2 regions of the Cupriavidus sp. DF5525 genome follow, and region 1 is predicted to be linked to the other one. Evidence: riboswitches for the same ligand, from Rfam matches in the RefSeq annotation. Region 1 holds a riboswitch; the other holds the start of a gene.
The links. A riboswitch is a leader RNA that binds a small molecule or an ion and turns the genes downstream of it on or off. The one in region 1 is predicted to bind glycine.
Positions count from the first base shown of each region.

Region 2: another riboswitch for glycine. It lies ahead of ABNX08_RS33810 (D-amino acid dehydrogenase); the one in region 1 lies ahead of gcvT (glycine cleavage system aminomethyltransferase GcvT).

Region 1 covers NZ_CP168265.1:4,364,160-4,375,023, forward strand. Annotated here, with positions in the region: gene ABNX08_RS20465 (response regulator) at 1-293, opposite strand, end outside; gene ABNX08_RS20470 (Spy/CpxP family protein refolding chaperone) at 540-1,037, shown strand; gene ABNX08_RS20475 (UvrD-helicase domain-containing protein) at 1,269-3,365, opposite strand; gene ABNX08_RS20480 (glycine zipper 2TM domain-containing protein) at 3,637-3,864, shown strand; glycine riboswitch at 3,962-4,048, shown strand; glycine riboswitch at 4,070-4,193, shown strand; gene gcvT (glycine cleavage system aminomethyltransferase GcvT) at 4,294-5,421, shown strand; gene gcvH (glycine cleavage system protein GcvH) at 5,521-5,901, shown strand; gene gcvP (aminomethyl-transferring glycine dehydrogenase) at 6,000-8,930, shown strand; gene ABNX08_RS20500 (DUF421 domain-containing protein) at 9,035-9,589, shown strand; gene ABNX08_RS20505 (L-serine ammonia-lyase) at 9,639-10,864, shown strand, end outside.
Region 2 covers NZ_CP168266.1:2,750,585-2,761,448, reverse strand. Annotated here, with positions in the region: gene ABNX08_RS33830 (DUF3597 domain-containing protein) at 184-624, shown strand; gene ABNX08_RS33825 (hypothetical protein) at 684-1,202, opposite strand; gene ABNX08_RS33820 (sialidase family protein) at 1,199-2,419, opposite strand; gene ABNX08_RS33815 (TonB-dependent receptor) at 2,445-4,718, opposite strand; glycine riboswitch at 4,987-5,089, shown strand; gene ABNX08_RS33810 (D-amino acid dehydrogenase) at 5,171-6,529, shown strand; gene ABNX08_RS33805 (branched-chain amino acid ABC transporter permease) at 6,584-7,570, opposite strand; gene ABNX08_RS33800 (branched-chain amino acid ABC transporter permease) at 7,600-8,484, opposite strand; gene ABNX08_RS33795 (ABC transporter ATP-binding protein) at 8,494-9,219, opposite strand; gene ABNX08_RS33790 (ABC transporter ATP-binding protein) at 9,230-10,006, opposite strand; gene ABNX08_RS33785 (DUF2848 domain-containing protein) at 10,056-10,745, opposite strand; gene ABNX08_RS33780 (ABC transporter substrate-binding protein) at 10,819-10,864, opposite strand, start outside.

The DNA of each region.
Region 1 (10,864 bases):
AGCCCGACCACGCGGTCGGCCAGCTCGGCGCGCGCGGTCAGCATGATCACGGCGACATCGGTCTGCGCGCACAGCTCGCGGCACAGTGCCAGGCCGTTCTCGCCGGGCAACGACAGGTCGAGGATCACCAGGTCATACGGCGTGGCGGCCATCGCCTGGCGCATCTCCACGCCGCCTTCGACGCCATCGGCCTGCATGCCGAAGGTGGACAGGTATTCGGCCAGCATGGAGCGGATCTGGGGATCGTCGTCGACGATCAGCAGGCGGATGGGAAGCGTGGGGGTGAATTCCATAAGCGAAGGGATCGGCATATGCCGGCGGCAGGCGCCGGCGCCGAGGGGCATGCGGTGCCCCACTTTACCAGCCCGCGATGACCCCACTGTGCCCGCTTTGTATCAACGCTGATACGCAGCCTGGCCGGGGCACCTGGCTTGTACGCGAATGCAATACGGGCCTGACCAAGTGCTCAAGCAATGCGGCGCGCCCTTCCCTAGCATGGACCGGCATTCCAACAAGCTACCCAACCACAGGAGAAGTCCATGCCCGCCCTACCCGCCCTGAATGCCCGGCTGCGCGCCGGCCTGTCCGTGCTGACGCTGTGCGCCGCCTGCCTGGTCGCCTTGCCGGCCAGCGCGCTGCAAGCCGGCCCGCTGCCCGGCGCCATGCCGCCATCTGCGCCGGCAACCGCCGAGTCGCTCGGCCTCAATCCCGCGCAGGCGCGCCTGTGGCAGGCGGCCCGCAGTGCCACGCGCGAAGCCGAGGCGCACGCGCTCGAACTGCGTGCCCGCTTCGTGCGCGAGACCGCGGACGAGTCGCCAGACGGCCCGCTGCGCCCGCGCGTGCAGGCCATGGAGCGCCTGCATGAAGCGTTCGAGCAGGACCGCCGCGCGGTGCGTGAATGCTGGCTGGCGCTGGACGACAGCCTCGACCCCGCGCAACGCAGGCGCCTGCGCGGCTTGCCCGAGGCGGCGCACTGGCTGGGCCTGCCGCCGCACGCGGCGATGATGGCGCCGCCGCCGGGCGGACTGCAGCGGTAGGTACGCGCCCGCCGCCACGAAAAAATGCCCCCGCACGCTTGCGCGCCGGGGGCCGGAGAACAGGGAAATTCCGAACGCGAGGTCCGGTACGGCAGGAAAGCCGGGCGAGCCCACCGCAGCACGCCTGCGCAAGCGCAGGCAGCACAGTCACTATGCTAGGGAGCACGGCGCGCGCCGTCTTGTCAGGCTGGTAGGGATTTGTATCGGGACTGTAGTGCGGATTAATGGAATTCAGCCCGCGGCAGTCTTGCCGGGCGTGCCCAGCAGCGCCTTGAGCGCGCCGAGCCGGTCCTTGGGGCTCATCGCCGGGGTTTCGTCCTTGGGCGCGGGCGCTTCCTCCAGCTTCATCTCGCCGATAAAGCGCGACGCCTGGCAGGAATAGGTCTCGCGCGCGCGCTTGCGCTTCTTGCACCAGCTGATCTGCAGGCTGCGCTGCGCACGGGTGATGCCGACATACATCAGCCGGCGCTCTTCCTCGATCTTCTCGTCGGTCATGTCCTCGTCTTCGCGGCAGTGGGGCAGGATGCCCTCTTCCACGCCGACCAGGAACACATGCGGATATTCCAGCCCCTTGGAGGCGTGCAGCGTCGACAGCCGCACCGCGTCAGGATCTTCCTCGCGCCCTTCGAGCATGCTCATCAGCGCCACGGTCTGGGTCAGTTCCAGCAGGTTCTTGCCTTCGTCGCCAAAGCCGTCGGCGTTGTCGAAGCCGGTGGCCTCTTCGCCCTCGGCGGCTTCCGGCTTGGTGCCCTTGCGCTTGAGCCAGTCGAGGAATTCGAGCGTATTGGTCCAGCGCGACTGGGCCTGGCGTTCGTCGAAGGCGTCGTACAGGTAGGCCTCGTAGTGGATGCCTTCCATCAGGTCGTCGAGCACCACGGTCGCCGGGTCCTTGGCCGCGCGATCGGCCAGCCGCACCATCGATTCGCAGAACACGCGCAGCGGTTCCAGCTGGCGCGGCTGCAGCTTGCCTTCGATGCCGCCCATCATCGCGGCCTCGAACAGCGACACCTTGGCCTGCCCGGCAAAGGTGCCCAGCACTTCCAGCGTGGTAGTGCCCACCCCGCGCCGCGGCGTGGTGATGGCACGGATAAAGGCGGGATCGTCGTCCGGATTGGAGATCAGGCGCAGGTAGGCGCAGATGTCCTTGATCTCGGCCTTGTCGAAGAAGCTCTGGCCGCCCGACAGCACGTAGGGAATGCGCTCGCGGCGCAGGATCTGCTCGAAGAGCCGCGCCTGGTGGTTGCCGCGATAGAGGATGGCGTAGTCGCGGAACTGCGCGCGGCGCTCGAACTTGTGCGCGGACAGGCGGAACACCACCGACTCGGCCTCGTGCTCCTCGTCGTTCATCGGGTGAATGGCGATGGGATCGCCCATGCCGTGCTCGCTCCACAGCTTCTTGTCGAACAGCTTGGGATTGTTGGCAATGACCGCGTTGGCCGCTTCCAGGATGCGCACGGTGGAGCGGTAGTTCTGCTCCAGCTTGACCACCTTCAGGGCCGGGAAATCGGTCTGCAGCAGGCGCAGGTTGTCCAGCGTGGCGCCGCGCCAGCCGTAGATGGCCTGGTCGTCGTCGCCCACCGCGGTAAAGGCCGGTGCGCGCAGGTGCGAGCCGCCCGCCAGCAGCTTGAGCAGCTGGTACTGGCACGCGTTGGTGTCCTGGTATTCGTCGACCAGGAAGTAGCGCAGGCGGTTCTGCCACTTGAGCTGTACCGTTTCATTGCGCGCGAACAGTTCGGCGGGCAAGCGGATCAGGTCGTCGAAGTCCACCGCCTGGTAGGCGTGCAGCGTGGCTACGTAGTTGCGGTAGACCAGCGCGGCCTGGTGCTCGTCGGCATTGGCCGCCTGCGCGATCGCGGCCTCGGGGTCGACCATGCCGTTCTTCCACAGCGAGATCGTGCTTTGCACGCCGCGGATCAGCTTCTTGTCGGTGGTGCCGAGCTGCTCCTGGATCAGGCCGAAGCAGTCGTCCGAATCCATGATCGAGAACTGCGGCTTCAGGCCCACATGCTCGGCCTCCATGCGCAGGATCTGCACGCCGAGCGAGTGGAAGGTACAGACCGTCAGCTGCTTCAGAGGAATGCGCTTGCCCTCGCGCGTGGTCTTGCCTTCCATCAGCTTGCCGATGCGCTCCTGCATCTCCTTGGCCGCCTTGTTGGTAAAGGTGACGGCGGCGATATGGCGCGGCTCGAAGCCCTTGTCCTCGATCAGGTGCGCGATCTTCTGCGTGATCACGCGGGTCTTGCCCGAGCCTGCCCCGGCCAGCACCAGGCAGGGCCCGTCCAGGTAGCGGACGGCTTCGGATTGGGCGGGGTTCAGGCCGTGGGTCATGCGAGGGGCGCGGTTGGAGACGGAAGGGGAATCGGCAAGAGAGGCGGGACGCGCCAGCTCCCGCGAAAGGTAGCGGCGGCAAAGCTGCTGATGTTAACACGCTGGCCGCCCCCGGTCAGTCAGCGAAAATCGCATTGACAGCTCCTCTTGTGTCACTGGCGTAACACTTCGTAAAGGCCGGAGCCGATCGCATAGGGCGCCGATCTAACTAATGTGTCCCCCAGCCTGCGCGGCCGTTCGGACATGCATTAATCATCACACGGAGCCAATAATGAAAACCCTGCAAACTTTGACCAAGGTGACCCTGATCGGCGCAACGGTCGCGGCCTTTGCCGGTTGCGCAGACATGACCCCGAAGCAACGCAACACCGCCATCGGCGCGGGCGCGGGTGCCGTGGGCGGCGCCATCCTCACCGAAGGCAGTGCACTGGGTACGCTGGGTGGCGCGGCCGTGGGCGGCGTGATCGGTAACGTCGTCACCGACGACAAGAAGAAGTAAATTCGCCGCCCCTGGCGGCGGGGCGCAGGAACGGGTACAGCCGCCGGGCGGCTTCCGGCCCGCGTTTGACAAAGGCCGGGGCCTCCCGTACATTGCGCGCATCCGACCGGGAGAGCGCGCATCTCTGCGCCGCCGAAGGGGTATCACCCGAAAACTCTCAGGCACCACGGACCGATCGGATCGGCATGCAACATGCACACAATGCATGCCGCACTCTGGAGAGCGGCACCCGCCATTCATGGCGAGCGTGCCCACCGAAGGGGCGCACGAGGATGGGGTCTACGGATCCGCCTTGTAATCTCTCAGGTATCGAGGACAGAGGGGTCATCCGCCGCAGCGGATTGCTACGCCATATTGTTGGCGCGGCGAGCGTTGCGGCGGATGACCCTTTTTTCGTTTTCGCAACCCGAGACTGCCCCCGAGGATTCCATGACGCTCCAGGCCACGCCCCTCAACGCCATCCACCGCGCCCTCGGCGCCCGCATGGTCGACTTCGGCGGCTGGGACATGCCGGTCAACTACGGCTCCCAGATCGAAGAACACAACGCCGTGCGCAGCGATGCCGGCATGTTCGACGTGTCGCACATGTGCGTGGTGGACCTCAGCGGCGCCAATAGCCGCGCCTTCCTGCGCGGCCTGCTGGCCAACAATGTCGACAAGCTGCAGACGCCGGGCAAGGCGCTCTACTCCTGCATGCTGGACGAGAAAGGCGGCGTGATCGACGACCTGATCGTCTACTTCTTTGCCGAGGACCGCTTCCGCCTGGTGGTCAATGCCAGCACCGCGCTGGGCGATATCGACTGGATCCGCTCGCGTAATGCCGCCACCGGCAGCGGCGTGACCATCACCCCGCGCCGTGAAGACGTCGCCCCCGAGGGCGTGCAGCCGCTGGCCATCGTCGCCGTGCAGGGCCCGAACGCCCGCGCCAAGGTGTGGAGCACGTTCCCGTCGACCCAGCCCTCCGACGCCCTCAAGCCCTTCAACGCCGTCGTGGTCCAGGACCCGGCCATCGGCGAAATCATGGCCGCCCGCACCGGCTACACCGGCGAAGACGGCTTCGAACTGGTGGTGCCCGCCGCGAGCGTCGCCGCCGTGTGGGAAAAGCTGAACGCCGCGGGCGTGCGCCCGGCCGGCCTGGGCGCGCGCGACACGCTGCGCCTGGAAGCCGGCATGAACCTGTACGGCCAGGACATGGATATCAACACCTCGCCGCTGGACGCGGGCCTGGCCTGGACCGTCGACCTGCAGAGCGAACGCGACTTCACCGGCAAGGCGGCACTGGCCGCGGCTGGTTCGCGCCAGCAATTCCTCGGCCTGATCCTGCGTGACAAGGGCGGCGTGCTGCGCTCGCACCAGAAGGTGATCACCGCGGCCGGTGACGGCGAGATCACCAGCGGCACCTTCAGCCCGTCGCTGTCGCAGTCGATCGCCTTTGCGCGCCTGCCGCAGGGCGTCAATGTCGGCGACACGGTGCAGGTAGAGATCCGCGACCGCAAACTCAGTGCGACTGTGGTTAAACTGCCGTTTGTGCGCAATGGCAAGGCACTCGTGAGCTAAGGGGAAAACCCGCTCACCCAACGGTCGCCCTCGCCTGCCGGCAGCTTCGCCGGGCAGGCATCACCCAACAAGAAACAGATCTGTATCCGGAGAACCTCCATGAATTTCCCCGCTGACCTCAAGTACACCGAGTCGCATGAGTGGGTACGCGTCGAAGCCGACGGCACGCTCACCATCGGCATCACCGACCACGCGCAGGACGCGCTGGGCGACATCGTCTTCCTGGAACTGCCCGAAGTGGGCAAGTCGGTCGGTGCCGGCGATGCGCTGGCAGTGGTGGAATCGGTGAAGGCCGCTTCCGACATCTACGCTCCGGTGGCCGGCGAAGTGATCGCCGTCAACGAGGCCGCCACGGCCGCGCCGGAAAGCGTCAATGCCGATGCCTTCGACGCCTGGCTGTTCAAGCTCAAGCCGGCCAACGCCGACGACGTCAATGGCCTGATGTCGGCCGACGCGTACAAGGCCAGCGTCGGCGCCTGACGCCGGCCACGCCGGTCCCGCGCGGACCGGCCACTGCAGACAGACGCGCGCCGGCGGGCTGACCACCTGCCGACGCGCCCCCCACGAGGTTCTTGCCAATGAACGCCCCGCTTCCCATGAACGCCGCCCAAGGTAACCGGCCCACGCTGGCCGAACTGGAGGCGCGCGACGCCTTCGCCGCCCGCCATATCGGCCCCGATACCCCCGAACAGCAGCACATGCTGAAGGTGCTCGGCTATGACAGCCGCGCCGCGCTGATCGACGCCGTCATCCCCGCCGCCATCCGCCGCCGCGACGGCATGCCGATGGGCGAGTTCACCGAGCCGCTCAGCGAAGAAGCGGCGCTCGAGAAGCTGCGCGGCCTCGCGCGCAAGAACAAGGTACTGAAGAGCTTTATCGGCCAGGGCTACTACAACACGGTCACGCCGGCGGTCATCCTGCGCAATATCTTCGAGAACCCGGCCTGGTACACCGCCTACACGCCCTACCAGCCGGAAATCTCGCAGGGCCGCCTGGAAGCGATGCTGAACTTCCAGCAGATGGTCACCGACCTGACCGGGCTGGATATCGCCAATGCGTCGATGCTGGATGAAAGCACCGCCGCCGCCGAGGCGATGACGCTGCTGCAGCGCGTGAACAAGCACGATTCGAACATCTTCTTCGTCGCGGACGACGTGCTGCCGCAGACGCTGGAAGTGGTACGCACGCGCGCGCTGCCGCTGGGCATCGAAGTCAAGGTCGGCCCCGCTGCCGACGCCGCCGCGGCCGGCGCCTTCGGCGTGCTGCTGCAATACCCGGGCGTGAACGGCGACGTCAACGACTATCGTGCCATCGCTGACGCCGTGCACGCTGCCGGCGGCCTGGTGGTGGCCGCCGCCGACCTGCTGGCGCTGACGCTGGTGGTCGCGCCGGGCGAATGGGGTGCCGACGTGGCCGTGGGCAACTCGCAGCGCTTTGGCGTGCCGCTGGGCTTCGGCGGCCCGCACGCCGGCTATATGGCGGTGAAGGATGCGTTCAAGCGCTCGATGCCGGGCCGCCTGGTCGGCGTGACCATCGACGCGCAGGGCAACAAGGCCTACCGCCTGGCGCTGCAGACGCGCGAGCAGCATATCCGCCGCGAGAAGGCTACCTCCAACATCTGTACCGCGCAGGTGCTGCTGGCCGTGATGGCATCGATGTACGCCGTCTACCACGGCCCGCAGGGCCTGAAGCGCATCGCCCAGCGCGTGCATCGCCTGACCGCGACGCTGGCCGCCGGTCTGGAAAAGCTCGGCTTCGCGCGCACCAACGCCACCTTCTTCGACACGCTGACACTGGAAACCGGCTTCAATACCGAGGCCATCCACGCCGCCGCCACCGCGCGCGGCCTCAACCTGCGCCATGTCAGCGCCACGCGCGTCGGCGTCTCGCTGGACGAGACTGCCACCCGCGCCGACGTGGTCGCGCTGTGGGAAGTCTTCACGCAAGGCAAGCCGCTGCCCACGGGCCTGGACTTCGACAAGCTCGAAGCCGCCACGCAGGACGCGTTCCCCGCAGCGCTGGCACGCACCACCGAATACCTGACGCACCCGGTCTTCAACACGCACCACGCCGAGCACGAGATGCTGCGCTACCTGCGCATGCTGGCAGACAAGGACCTGGCGCTGGACCGCACTATGATCCCGCTGGGCTCGTGCACGATGAAGCTGAACGCCACCAGCGAGATGATCCCGGTGACGTGGCCTGAGTTCAGCCAGATCCACCCGTTCGCGCCGCTGGACCAGACCGTGGGCTACCGCGAGATGATCGACCAGCTCGAAGCCATGCTGTGCGCCGCCACCGGCTACGCCGCGGTGAGCCTGCAGCCCAACGCGGGCTCGCAGGGCGAATACGCGGGCCTGCTGATCATCCACGCCTACCACGCCAGCCGCGGCGAGAGCCATCGCGACATCTGCCTGATCCCGTCGTCGGCGCACGGCACCAACCCGGCGTCGGCGCAGATGGCCGGCATGAAGGTGGTCGTGGTGGCCTGCGACGAGGACGGCAACGTCGACCTGGACGACCTGGCGAAGAAGGCCGAGCAGCACAGCAAGAACCTGGCGGCCATCATGATCACCTACCCGTCCACGCACGGCGTGTTCGAGCAGGGCGTGCAGCAGATCTGCGAGATCGTGCACCAGCACGGTGGCCAGGTCTATGTCGACGGCGCCAACATGAACGCGATGGTCGGCACCGCCGCGCCGGGCCAGTTCGGCGGCGACGTCTCGCACCTGAACCTGCACAAGACCTTCTGCATCCCGCACGGCGGCGGCGGCCCGGGCGTGGGCCCGGTCGCGGTCGGCGCGCACCTGGCGGACTTCCTGCCCAACCAGGACAGCGTCGGCTATCGCCGCGACGACCGCGGCATCGGCGGCGTGTCGGCGGCGCCGTTCGGCTCGGCCAGCATCCTGCCGATCTCGTGGATGTATATCGCGATGATGGGTTCGGCCGGCCTCACCGCCGCCACCGAGAACGCGATCCTGGCTGCCAACTATGTCGCCAAGCGCCTGGCGCCGTACTATCCGGTGCTGTACACCGGCCAGCACGACCTGGTCGCGCACGAGTGCATCCTGGACCTGCGCCCGCTGCAGAAGGACACCGGCATCAGCAATGAAGACGTGGCCAAGCGCCTGATGGACTACGGCTTCCACGCCCCGACCATGAGCTTCCCGGTGCCGGGCACGCTGATGATCGAGCCGACCGAGAGCGAAGCGCTGCATGAGCTGGACCGCTTTATCGACGCGATGATCGCGATCCGCCAGGAAATCGGCCGCGTTGCCGACGGCACCTTCGACCGCGACGACAACCCGCTCAAGCACGCGCCGCACACCGCTGCGGTCGTGACCGCCGACGAGTGGACCCACAAGTACACGCGCGAAGAAGCCGCGTACCCGGTGGCATCGCTGCGCACGCAGAAGTACTGGCCGCCGGTTGGCCGTGCCGACAACGTGTACGGTGACCGCAACCTGTTCTGCGCCTGCGTGCCGGTGAGCGACTACGTGGTCGACTGACATGCAGGTCCGGCGGGCCGCCGCGGCACCGGGCGCCCGCCAAAGCACTATGCTCGATATGTAGGGCACCGCGCCGTGCGGTGGCCGTCCTGAGCGGAGGCTGCATGTGGAACCTGAGTGCCCCCTGGTGGGAATTCGTGCTGCGCGGGCTGATCGTCTACGGCGCGGTGCTGGGGTTGCTGCGCCTGTCGGGCAAGCGCCAGATCGGGCAGTTGACACCGTTCGACCTGGTGCTGCTGCTGGTCATTTCCAACGCGGTGCAGAACGCGATGAACGCCGGCGACAACTCGGTCAGCGCCGGGCTGATCCTGGCGGTGACGCTGGTCGGCGCCAACGCGATGATCGGCTTCCTGACGTGGCGTTTCCGCAAGCTGGAGCTCCTGGTCGAGGGGCGCCCGCAGGTGCTGGTGCACGACGGCAAGGTCTACCGCGACGTGATGCAGCGCGAGCACATCAGCTTCGATGACCTGAACAAGGCGCTGCGCCATGCCGGCTGCGACAGCGTCGGGCAGGTGCATTTCGCGATCCTGGAAACCGACGGCACGGTCTCGGTCAAGATGCGCGAGCGAGCGCAGCAGGGCGAGGCCCCCGCCACCAGTACCACGGCCACAGGCAGGCCTACGATCTGGACCCATCCCGGCATGGACGAGCCGGTCTGACCTTACAGCACGCACAAGTGCCCTTCACGGGCCATCCTGGAGACATTCCGTGGCAGTCAGCGTTTTCGATCTGTTCAAGGTGGGCATCGGCCCGTCGAGCTCGCATACCGTGGGCCCGATGCGCGCGGCCCTGATGTTCGCGCAGGGACTGGAGCGCGACGGCCTGTTGCCGCAGGTGGCGAGCGTGCGCGCAGAGCTGTACGGTTCGCTGGGCGCCACCGGCAAGGGCCACGGCACCGACAAGGGCGTGATCCTCGGCCTGATGGGCGAGGCCCCCGACACCATCGATCCCGATTCCATCGACACGCGGGTGGCCGCGCTGCGCGCCAGCCGGGAGCTGTCCTTGCTGGGCAAGCACATCGTGCCCTTCGTCGAGAAGGAACACATCGCTTTCTACCGGCGCGAGGCCATGGCCGAGCATCCCAACGGCATGAAGTTCCATGCCTTCGATGCCAGCGGCGCTTCGCTGCGCGAGGCGCGCTACCTGTCGGTCGGCGGCGGCTTCGTGGTTACCGCGGGCGCACCCAATACGCAGGTACTCAACGCCGCGCAGCAATTGCCGCACCCGTTCCGCAGCGGCAAGGACATGCTCGAGATGGCCAAGGCCAGCGGCAAGAGCATTGCGCGGCTCATGATGGAGAACGAGCTGACGTGGCGCAGCGAGCAAGAGGTCACCAGCGGCCTGCTGCATATCTGGGACGTGATGCAGGCCTGCGTGGCGCGCGGCTGCCGCACCGACGGCGAACTGCCGGGCCCGTTCAAGGTCAAGCGGCGCGCGCCGGAGCTGTTCCGCAGCCTGACCGAGCGCGCCGAGCGCACGCTGTCCGATCCGCTGTCGGTGATGGACTGGGTCAACCTTTACGCCATCGCCGTCAATGAAGAGAACGCCGCCGGCGGGCGCGTGGTCACCGCGCCGACCAACGGCGCGGCCGGCATCATCCCGGCGGTACTGCATTACTACGATCGCTTCGTGCCGGGCGCCAGCAAGCAGGGCGTGGTCGACTTCCTGCTGACCGCGGGCGCGATCGGGCTGCTGTACAAGCTCAATGCATCGATCTCCGGCGCCGAGGTCGGCTGCCAGGGCGAGGTCGGCGTGGCCTGTTCGATGGCTGCGGGTGCGCTGGCGGCGGTGCAGGGAGGTACCCCCGCGCAGGTGGAAAACGCCGCCGAGATCGGCATGGAGCACAATCTCGGCCTGACCTGCGACCCGGTCGGCGGGCTGGTGCAGATCCCATGCATCGAGCGCAATGCGATGGCTTCGGTCAAGGCGGTCAA
Region 2 (10,864 bases), on a different replicon from region 1:
TGATTGTTCTTGAAGGCGGTGGCGCGTACGCCGTCATGTGCAGCAAACGTCGTGACGAACCTGGCCCGCGCTGCACGCAACATTTACAAAGCGTCAGCGGCAGACCGGCGCCCGGGCGCAGGCGGCACCATGGCCCGGAACATGCGTGCGCTGTAGCCCCCAACACCAATTCAGGAGCCAGCCATGAGCATCTTCAAGGACATCCTCAACAAGCTGCTAGGGAAGGCCAAGCCGGCTGCCACGACCACCGCCGGCACGCCGACATCCGCCGGCGCGACGCCGTCGGGCCCTGCCACCACCGCGCCGGCAGGCGGCACCGCCCCGGGCAGCGCCGGGGCGGCCACTGCGGCCAAGCCCGAGCCGCTGTCCGGCGTCGATGTCGAGGCCATCATGGACCGCCTCGTCACGGAAGGCGGGCAGAAGCTGGAATGGCGCACCTCCATCGTCGATACGATGAAGGCGCTGGGCGTCGACAGCAGCCTGGAACACCGCAAGGAGCTGGCGCGCGAACTTCAATACAGCGGCGACATGAACGACTCAGCGGCGATGAACATCTGGTTGCACAAGCGCCTGATGCAGGAGCTGGCGGCGAATGGCGGCAAGCTGCCGAAGGAATTGTCCTGAGGCATGGCGCCGGCCCGGCCGCCCCTTGCGGCCGCCGGCGCCGGCGCGTCCGGGCGAACTCAGCCGGCGATGCCGGCCCAGCGCAGGTGCTTGTCCCAGTCCGCGTCGCTGATCACGCCTGACACGCCCTGCCGCTGCCCGTCCGCGCGATAGAAGTAGGTGCGCGGCATCTCCCCCATCCAGTCGGGATCGACCGCATAGCGCAGCCGTTCCTGTGGCTCGCTGCCGGACACCCATGCGTTGCGCGTGAGGTTGACCCGCCTGAGCAGCTGCTGCACCTGCGGCAGCGCCTCGGGATTGTCCATCGCCAGCGTGACGACGCGCAGGTCAGGATAGCGCGCGCGCAGCTTGCCGATGGCGTCGAAATTGCGCTTGCAATAGACGCAGTCGAGCGACCACACCAGCAGCACGAACGGATTGCCTTTCTGGCTGGCGGTGAGTTGTGCGGCGCTGGCGGATTCGAATACGGCCACGCGGCTGGTTGCCGCATCATCCTTCTTGCCGGCGGCATTGGCGACGGACCTGCCCATCAGGGCAAACGCTGCGGCAGCCAGCAGCTTGCGGCGGATCGGCTTCATGCGCCCTCCTTTGCCAGCGGGAACACCTGGAAGCCTTCGGCCTCGGTGCGCCACAACACGTAGGCGCGGCCTGCATGCTGCAGCACGTGTGGTTGATCGGAGTCGCGCTCGGTGCGGGCCACCTGCCGGGTCTGCCAGGTCTTGCCGCCGTCGTGCGACAGCATGGCGGACAGGCGCGTCTGCTGGCCGTCGAACGACTTCCAGGCGACCGCGATCTCGTTATTGTCGAGCGCGACAATATCGGCATGCTGCGCGCGCGGGTCTTCGAGCGGGCGCTGCGCCTGCAGCTTGCCGTCCTTCCAGCGGCCGACCGACACCGTGGGCTTGCCTTCGCGCATGTTGAACCAGACCATGTGCAGCGTGCCGTCCGGCGCCACCGACGCGCCCGGCCCCTGATGCGGGCAGGCGTCGATGCGCCAGTCGTCGAAGGTGGCGCGCTGCAGCGGCGTGGCGGTGCCGTCGGCGCCAAGCTGCGCGAGCGCGTGGTCGCGTGCGTTGGGCGGGAACACGTGGCGCCACAACGCCAGCATGTTGCCGTCGGGCGTGGGCGACATGGCAATGCGGCAGCATTCGCACGACTGGTCGGCGATCTTGTAGTCGCCCTGGAAGCTCTTGCCGTGGTCGGCCGATACCGCGTAGTAGATCGCGGCGCCGGCATACGGCTGCTTGCGCGCCTCGGCGGCGATGACGTCGCGCTTGTCGATCCAGCTGACGAAGATGCGGCCGGACTGGTCGACCGCGATGGCGTCGAAGCGGTGCGTGATCTCGTCGCGATTGGCATGTACCGTCAGCGGCGTGGCGAAGGACTTGCCACCGTCGGTGGAGCGCGCAAAGCGGATAAAGCCGGTCCAGGGCTTGGGCCGCGGCTGGGTCCAGGTGACGAAGATCTCGCCGTCGCGCCCGGTGGCCACCTTGGGCCGGCTGTCGTGGTCGGCGGCAACCGGCTCCGGCGTGCTGTTGATGTGCTGCGCGGGTCCGAAGCTGCGGCCGAAATCCGTCGACGAACGCACCGCGACATAGGGGCCGTCCTTGTAGGCGATCCACAGCTTGCCGTCCCGGTCGAACGCGGCGCCGGTGCCCAGTTCGCTCATCTTCGCGGCCTTGGCCTGGCCACCGTGGCCGCCGTGGTTGCCATGCGTTTGCGCGGTGCCCGCCAGCGCGGTGCAGGCCAGCAGCCCGGCAACGAGAAAGCGAAAGCCGGGGCGCATGCCTGTCATGGTTGTGGTCAGCCTGTTCAATTGCTTAGAAGGAGAGCTTGGCCTCGGCGTAGAACGTCCGCCCCGGATACGGGTGGTAGACGTAGTAGCGCTGGTCGGTCAGGTTGTCGATGCCAAGCCCGAGGCGCACGTTCTTGGCAGGCCGGTAAGTCACCTTGACATCGAAGGTCAGGAAGCTGCTGGTGCCGCCGAAGGTGTCAGGGTTGACGTCCGAATTGTCGAGCGTATTGTACTGCCGCCCGGAATAGGTCATGGCCAGCGTGCCGGCCCAGGCCGGCGTGATGCGATAGGTGCCGACCAGGTTGGCGCGCCACTTGGGGATCCGGTAGAAATACTTGCCCACCGAGGCCGGGTTGTTGGCGTTCTCCAGCGTCTTCGAATGGTTGTAGGCGCCGCTGGCCGACAGGTCGAAGCCGTTGATAAAGACATCGCGCGCGTCATACGCCAGCTCGATGCCGCGCGTGCGCACGCGGTCCACGTTCTGGAAGCTGGTGACGGTCGGGAACACGGTGGTGTTGGTCTGGCTCACCAGCGCGTCGCGGATATCGTCCTCATACACCGAGACGCGGAAATACGCCCGCTCCACCGTCCGCTCGAAGGTCAGGTCCTTGGAGAACGAGCGCTCGGGCCGCAGGTTGGGATCGTTGTTGATCAGCGAGGTGCCGGTGATGCGCCCCTGGAACAGCTCGCTGACAGTCGGGTAGCGATAGGCCTGGCCCAGCGACAGCCGGCCCAGCCAGTCCTGCCCGATCGCTTTCTCGAGCGCCAGCTTGGGCGACCAGTTGGATTCGCTGCGCACCGGGTAGCCGATATTCACGCCGGGTTGGCTGCGGCTGCCGTCATAGGCGCGCCAGTGCTCGTAGCGCACGCCGGGGATCAGCTTCCAGTCCGGGGCGAAGTACCAGGCATCCTGCGCATACAGCGCCTGGGTCTCGGTCTTGCCGGCAAAGGCATTGTTGAAGGCGGTGATGGTCGCCGCCTGCCAGTCCGAGGTGTTGTAGGTGGTATTGGTCAGCCGGTAGTTGTCGTAGTGGTAACCGAAGGTGACCCAGTGCCCGCCCTGCAGTTGCTGCGGACGGTAGTCGGCCTTCAGGTCCAGCGTGCGCCAGCCGGTGCCGTCGCCATAGGTAACGGTGCCCGGACCGTTGCCAGCCGTGCTGGCGGTGCGGCTCACGTCCTTGCTGACATCGAACAGCGACGCCACGCCGGAGAAGTTCCAGCCGGTCTCGTTGCGCGTGCGCAGCGACAGGCCGTAGAGCCAGCGCGCGTCCTCGCCGTTGCTCGGGGCAAAGGCGTTGGCGGGAATCACATAGCGAAAGCCTCCGATATTCACCGGGCCGCTGGAGACGACGTTGCCGTTGGCATCGCGCAGGTAGCTGCCGGTGGCGCTGGAGCGGTCCTGTTGCCAGTACGCGGCGGTGAACTGCGCTTGCAGCGTATTGGTGATGTCATAGCCCAGCTTGACCTTGAGCTGGTCCTGCACCGTGTGCGTGACGCCCTCGCTGTTGACGCCCATCACCACGCGGTCGGCGCCGGTCTGGTCCTTGTCGAAGAAGGCGCCGGTGACCGGCTTGTCGGCGGAAGTGGCGCGCGCGGACGAACGCGCCGCGGTGTAGAAGCTCAGCGGCTGGCTCTTGCTGTCCTGCCGGTCCACGCTGACCAGCCAGGAGAACGGGCCGACGCGGTCGCCCACGTAGGCGTTGGCATGCACGCCGTTGAAGTTGTCATGCGTGCCGTACAGGCCGAAGCGCTGCGTGAACAGCTGCACGCTGGCATCGCCCTCGAACTTCTCCGGGGTGCGCGTCGAGATCAGCACCGTCGCGCCCAGCGAATTGCCCGGGTACAGCGCGGAATACGGGCCGTACAGCACGTCCACGCGCTCGATCTCGGCGGCATTGACCAGCGACCAGCGCGGCGGAAATGTGAAATCCGAGCCCAGCAGGTTGGACAGCAGCAGGCCGTCCGCATAGACTAGCCCCCGCGCCGACTGGCGCGAGCTGGTGCTGCGCACCGAGATGATCGAATTCATATCGCCGATAAAGCGCTTGCGCACGGCGAGATTGGGCGCGTACTTGAGCGCGTCCTCGGTGTTCACCACATTGAAGTCCGCCATGCGCTTGCTGCTGATGCCATAGGCCGGCGACGGCGTATTGGGCGGCGTGGCGGGAGTTTCACTACGCTCGGTCTTGGCCGAGACCACCACCTCCTGCAGTGGCTCAGGCGCGGCAACCTGGGCGCCCGCCATGCCGGGGCCCATCAGCGCGGCCGATGCGGCCAGCGCAATCCGATTTCTCTTCACTGGAAAACCTTGTTCTCGTCTTTTTTGGCTCGCCTGCCCTGCGCGCGCTGTGTGTCCGGCGCTTCCTCCCGAGAGCGAGCGCTGACATTTTAGGTGGCAAGCAGGTCCCGGCCGGTGCGACATAGCGACGCGGGCGACGCCGGAGCCGCGGTGAAAGTGCTCGCCTCGTCCCACGGCGAACGGTGGATTGCCGCATCGCGCCACTCGCGTAAACCCGCATATCCAAGGCCGTGCCTTGTCTCTACATTGCCCGGATTGGCGTCAAGCCAGTGTGATGCTGGGAGAGACTGTTCCGGCGGCAACCGCCGCGGGACAGCGCCGAAGGAGCAACCGCCCCGGAAACTCTCAGGCAAAAGGACCGGTATCACTAGCAGTGCACTCTGAAGAATGTCCGGCGTCATCGTCCGCCGGCATACCGAAGGAGCAAGCGCGCATCGCCCCGGCGAGGCGTCGTGAATCTCTCAGGTCCAGAACAGAGGGGGCGTCCGCTACGCATATTGCGTATGGACTCCCACCATCGACGTTCCTGGAGCCTGCAGCTCATGAAGACAATCGCCGTCATCGGCGGTGGCATCACCGGTGTCACCACAGCCTACGCGCTCGCCCGGCGCGGATTCTCCGTCACGCTGTTCGAACGGCATCGCTATGCCGCCATGGAGACCTCGTTCGCCAATGGCGGACAGCTGTCCGCCTCCAATGCCGAGGTCTGGACCCACTGGTCGACCATCGTCAAGGGGCTCAAATGGATGCTCAGGAGCGACGCCCCGCTGCTGGTCAATCCCAGCCCGAGCTGGCACAAGCTCACGTGGTTTGCCGAGTTCATCGCGTCGATCCCCCACTACCGCAGCAATACTGCCGAGACCGCGCGCCTGGCCATCGCGGCCCGCGAGCACCTGTTCGCCTGGGCGGCGCAGGAGGGCATCGATTTCGACCTGAAGAAAGAGGGCATCCTCCATATCTACCGCGACAAGGCCGGCTTCGAGCATGCCGGCCGCGTCTCCGCGCTGCTGGCGCAGGGCGGGCTGGAGCGGCGCGCCGTGACGCCGCAGGAGATGCGGGCGATCGAGCCGACGCTGGTGGGCTCCTACTACGGCGGGTATTTCACCGAGAGCGACTCGACCGGCGATATCCACAAGTTCACCAGCGGCCTGGCCGCGGCCATCGACCGGCTCGGCGTGCGCTGCCTCTACGGGCAGGACGTCAGCGCCGTCAAGACCGACGGCAGGCGCGCCAGCGTGACCGTGCAGCAAGGCACCGATACGTCCACGTCGACCTTCGACGGCGCCATGATCTGCGCCGGCACCGCCAGCCGCGCGCTGGCGGCCGGCCTGGGGGACCGTGTCAACATCTACCCGGTCAAAGGCTATTCGATCACGGTCAACCTGGCCGACGAGGCCAGCCGCGCCGCGGCGCCGACCGTCAGCCTGCTCGACGATGCAACCAAGCTGGTCACCAGCCGCCTGGGCGACGACCGCTTCCGCGTGGCCGGCACCGCGGAGTTCAACGGCTACAACCGCGACATCCGCGCCGATCGCATCCGGCCGCTGGTGGAGTGGGTGCAGCAGTGCTTCCCGGGTGTCAGCACGCGCAGCGTGGTGCCCTGGGCCGGATTGCGGCCGATGATGCCGGACATGCTGCCGCGCGTAGGCCGAGGGAAAGCGCCGTGCGTCTTCTACAACACGGGGCATGGGCACCTGGGCTGGACGTTGTCCGCGGTGACGGCGGATATGGTGGCTGGGGTGGTTGAGCAACACCTCGGCGCAAAGACGGCGGTCGCGCCGGCTGCGGCGCTGGCATTGGCCAAGGCCTGAGCTCGCGGGTGTTTTCTCCCCTCTCCCGCAAGCGGGAGAGGGGAAAACCGGGCCTCATCCAGGACTTCGCCCCAGACTGCCGACGATGCCCCTGCGGAACGTCAGCACGCAGACGATGAAGATAATGCCGGTCACCGTCGACACCGATTCCCCGAGCCCGTTGAACCAGTCGATGCCCGTCGCGGCCGCCAGGTAGCTGCCCAGTTCGCCGAGCTTGTTCTCCAGCGCGACCACGACAAAGGCGCCGACGATCGGCCCGGACAGCGTGCCGAGGCCGCCCAGCAAGGTCATCAGGATGACCATCCCGGACATCGACCAGTGCACATCGGTCAGCGTCTCGAAGCCCAGCACCAGCGCCTTGATCGAGCCGGCCAGCCCCGACAGCGCCGCCGACAGCACGAAGGCGGTCACCTTGAAGCGGTCGACGTCATAGCCCAGCGAGATCGCGCGCGGCTCGTTCTCCTTGATCGCCTTCAGGATCTGCCCGAACGGCGAATGCACCGTGCGCACGATCAGCGCAAAGGCCGCGACGATGATCGCCAGCGCCACGTAGTACAGCGTCAGGTCACTAGACAGCGACAGCACGCCGAACAGCTTGCCGCGTGGGATGCCCTGCAGGCCGTCCTCGCCGCCGGTGAACGGCGCCTGCAGGCAGATGAAGAACAGCATCTGCGCCAGTGCCAGCGTGATCATCGAGAAGTAGATGCCCTGCCGGCGGATCGCCAGCGAGCCCACCACGTAGCCGATCAGAGCGCCGGTGGCCGTGCCCAGGATCAGGCCGATCTCCGGCGTCACGCCCCAGGCCTTCATCGCATGGCCGGCCGCGTAGCCGGCGCCGCCAAAAAAGGCCGCATGGCCGAACGACAGCAGCCCGGTGTAGCCGATCAGCAGGTTGAAGGCGCATGCAAACAGCGCGAAGCACAGCACCTTGAGCACGAACACCGGATAGGCCCCTGCCAGCGGCGCCGCCAGCAGGCACGCCAGCAGCGCCACGTACAGTGCCCGCCGTGGCAGGCGGCGTACCGCCTGCGGTGGCTGCATTCCCAGTGCAGCGATAGATTGCCCGTTCATCATTTCTCCTTTCCGAACAGCCCTGCCGGGCGCAACAGCAGCACGATCACCATGGTCACGAACACCACGGTCGACGATGCTTCCGGATAAAACACCTTGGTCAGCCCTTCGATCACGCCCAGACCCAGGCCGGTCAGGATCGCGCCCAGGATCGAGCCCATGCCGCCGATCACCACCACCGCGAACACGATGATGATCAGGTTCTGCCCCATCAGCGGCGACACCTGCATGACCGGCGCGGCCAGCACGCCGGCAAACGCCGCCAGTGCCACGCCGAAGCCGTAGGTCAGCGTGACCATCAGCGGCACGTTGACGCCGAAGGCCTCCACCACCTTGGCGTTCTCGGTGCCCGCGCGCAGGTAGGCGCCCAGCCGGGTCTTCTCGATCACGTACCAGGTCCACATGCAGACCGCCAGCGAAGCCACGACTACCCACGCGCGGTAGTTGGGCAAGCGCATGAAGCCGAGGTCGGCGGCGCCTTGCAGCGCTTCGGGCGGCGAATAGGGCAGCCCGGACACGCCATAGACCGAGCGGAAGATGCCCTCGATCACCAGCGTGATGCCGAGCGTCAGCAGCAGGCCGTAGATATGGTCCAGCTTGTAGATCCAGCGCAGCATGGTCTTCTCGATCGCCACGCCCAGTGCTGCGACCACCAGCGGCGACAGCAGCAGCATCGCCCAGTAGCTGAGCCCGGCATAGGTCATGCCGGCCCACGCCAGCACCGCGCCGAGCATGAAGAGCGCACCGTGCGCAAAGTTGATGACGTTCAGCAGGCCGAAGATGACCGCCAGGCCCAGGCTCAGCATGGCGTAGAAAGCACCATTGACGAGCCCCAGCAGCAGCTGCGACAGCAGCGCCGGAAACGGGATTTCAAACAGAGTCATAGGGGCTCCTCATACGCCCAGCAGTTCATGCAGCACCGGCATCCTGGCCTGCAGCTCACTGGCCGCGAAGCGCTCGACGATGCTGCCGTGCTCCATCACGTAGAAGCGGTCGGCCAGCGGCGCGGCGAAGCGGAAGTTCTGCTCCACTATCACCACCGTGTACCCCTTCTGCTTGAGCATCAGGATCATGCGCGCGAGCGCCTGCACGATCACCGGTGCCAACCCTTCCGAGATTTCATCGAGCAGCAGCAGGTTGGCACCCGTGCGCAGGATGCGCCCGACCGCCAGCATCTGCTGCTCGCCGCCGGAAAGACGCGTGCCCTGGCTCTGGCGCCGCTCCTTCAGGTTCGGGAACATCTCGTAGATATCCGCCTCGCTCATGCCCTTGCTGGTGTCGGCGCCCTTGAGCACGGGCGGCAGCATCAGGTTTTCTTCGCATGAGAGGCTGGAGAAGATGGCGCGCTCTTCGGGGCAATAGCCAATGCCGTAGTGCGCGATCTTGTGCGTGGGCAGGCTGATGGTTTCATGGCCATTGACCTTGATCGAGCCCTTGCGCGCACCCGTCAGGCCCATGATCGCGCGCAGCGTGGTGGTGCGACCGGCGCCGTTGCGGCCCAGCAGCGTGACCACTTCACCGCGGTTCACCGTCAGGTCCACGCCGTGCAGGATGTGCGATTCGCCGTACCAGGCCTCCAGGCCCTTGATTTCGAGGGCAGGTGTATTCGATGTCGTCATGTCGTGCCCCTCAGTGCGCGCCTTGCAGTTCCGCGTCGACAGTGCCCATGTAGGCCTCCATCACGCGCGGGTCCTTCGACACTTCAGCGTAAGGGCCCTCGGCCAGGATCGCGCCGCGCTGCAGCACCGTGATCTTGTCCGCGATCGACGACACCACGCTCATGTTGTGCTCCACCATCAGGATGGTGCGGCCCGCCGAGACCTTCCTGATCAGCTGCGTGACGCGGTCCACGTCCTCATGGCCCATGCCCTGCGTGGGTTCGTCCAGCAGCATCAGCTCGGGCTCCATCGCCAGCGTCGTGGCGATCTCGAGCGCGCGCTTGCGGCCGTACGGCAGGTTCACCGTGACGGTGTGCGCGAACTCGGTCAGCCCGACCTGCTCGAGCAGTTCCATGGCGCGGTCGTTGAGCACGTTCAGCGAGCGCTCGCTGCGCCAGAACTGGTACGCGGTGCCAAGCTGGCGCTGCAGGCCGATGCGCACGTTCTCCATCACCGTCAGGTGCGGGAACACCGCCGAGATCTGGAAGGAACGGATCACGCCGCGGCGCGCGATCTGCGCGGGCTTCTCGCGGGTGATGTCGATGCCGTTGAATAGGATGGTGCCGGTGGTCGGCTCCAGGAACTTGGTGAGCAGGTTGAAGCAAGTGGTCTTGCCCGCGCCGTTGGGCCCGATCAATGCATGGATCGACCCGCGTCGCACCCGCAGGTTGACATCGCTCACCGCCGTGAAGCCGCGGAAGGATTTCCCGAGGTTCCGGGTGGCCAGTATCAGGTCGTCTTGGGGCATGGGCGTAACTCCGTAGCGCTGCCGTGGCAATGTGGATGGCGCGCCATGCTCAACCCTCGACGGGCAGCGTCGCGACCGCGTATGCATGGCGCAGCGTGCGCCCAAGCACCGGATCTTCCAGTTCGATCTCGAAGCGCTCGGCCGGGCGGATGCCGCCGATGGCGGGCAAGGTGCCGCACAGCATGGCCGCGCCCTCGCCAAAGTCACCACCGTGGCCGGCGAACCGCTCCAGCAGGTCGGTCGGGGACCGCATGGCCGTCACCGGGCCCTCCTGGTACAGCACACGTTCGCCGTCGATGGTGGCGTAGGAGCGCAGCACCAGCCGGTCCCAGTGTCCCGCCACTTCGGCCAGGCGCCACAAGGTCGGCGCACAGGGCTTTTCGCACATCTGCTTCGATACGGTAATGCCGTAGGTCTCGGCCTCGCGGTCGGTATGGTCCGAGGCGATGCCCACCAGGATCTCGCCGCCATCCCTGACCAGCAGGAACTCGGCCTCGCCGCTGCTCGCTTCGCCGCTGACCTGGATCTCCCCCGCGGTACCCAGCCGCGCCGCCGCGACGCGATAGAAGACCGGGGTATAGGCGGGACGCTTCACGCCCAGTTCCTCCAGCTCGCGGATGTGGGCCTCCATGGCTTCGACGTCCCGGCCGGTCCATCCGGCCACGACCAACTGGCAGATGGTGACGGCGCGCTGCGACTTGCCGAGGCGGGTTTCGATATCAAAGGTAAGGGTTTTCATTTCGGATGCTCTCTGCGGTGTTGTGGCTGACCGGTGCTGGCACACGTGCCGGCGCCGGCCAGGTAGATGGGGCTTACTTCCTGACCAGCGGGCAGGTGCTTGCGCTGAGCGGACGAAAT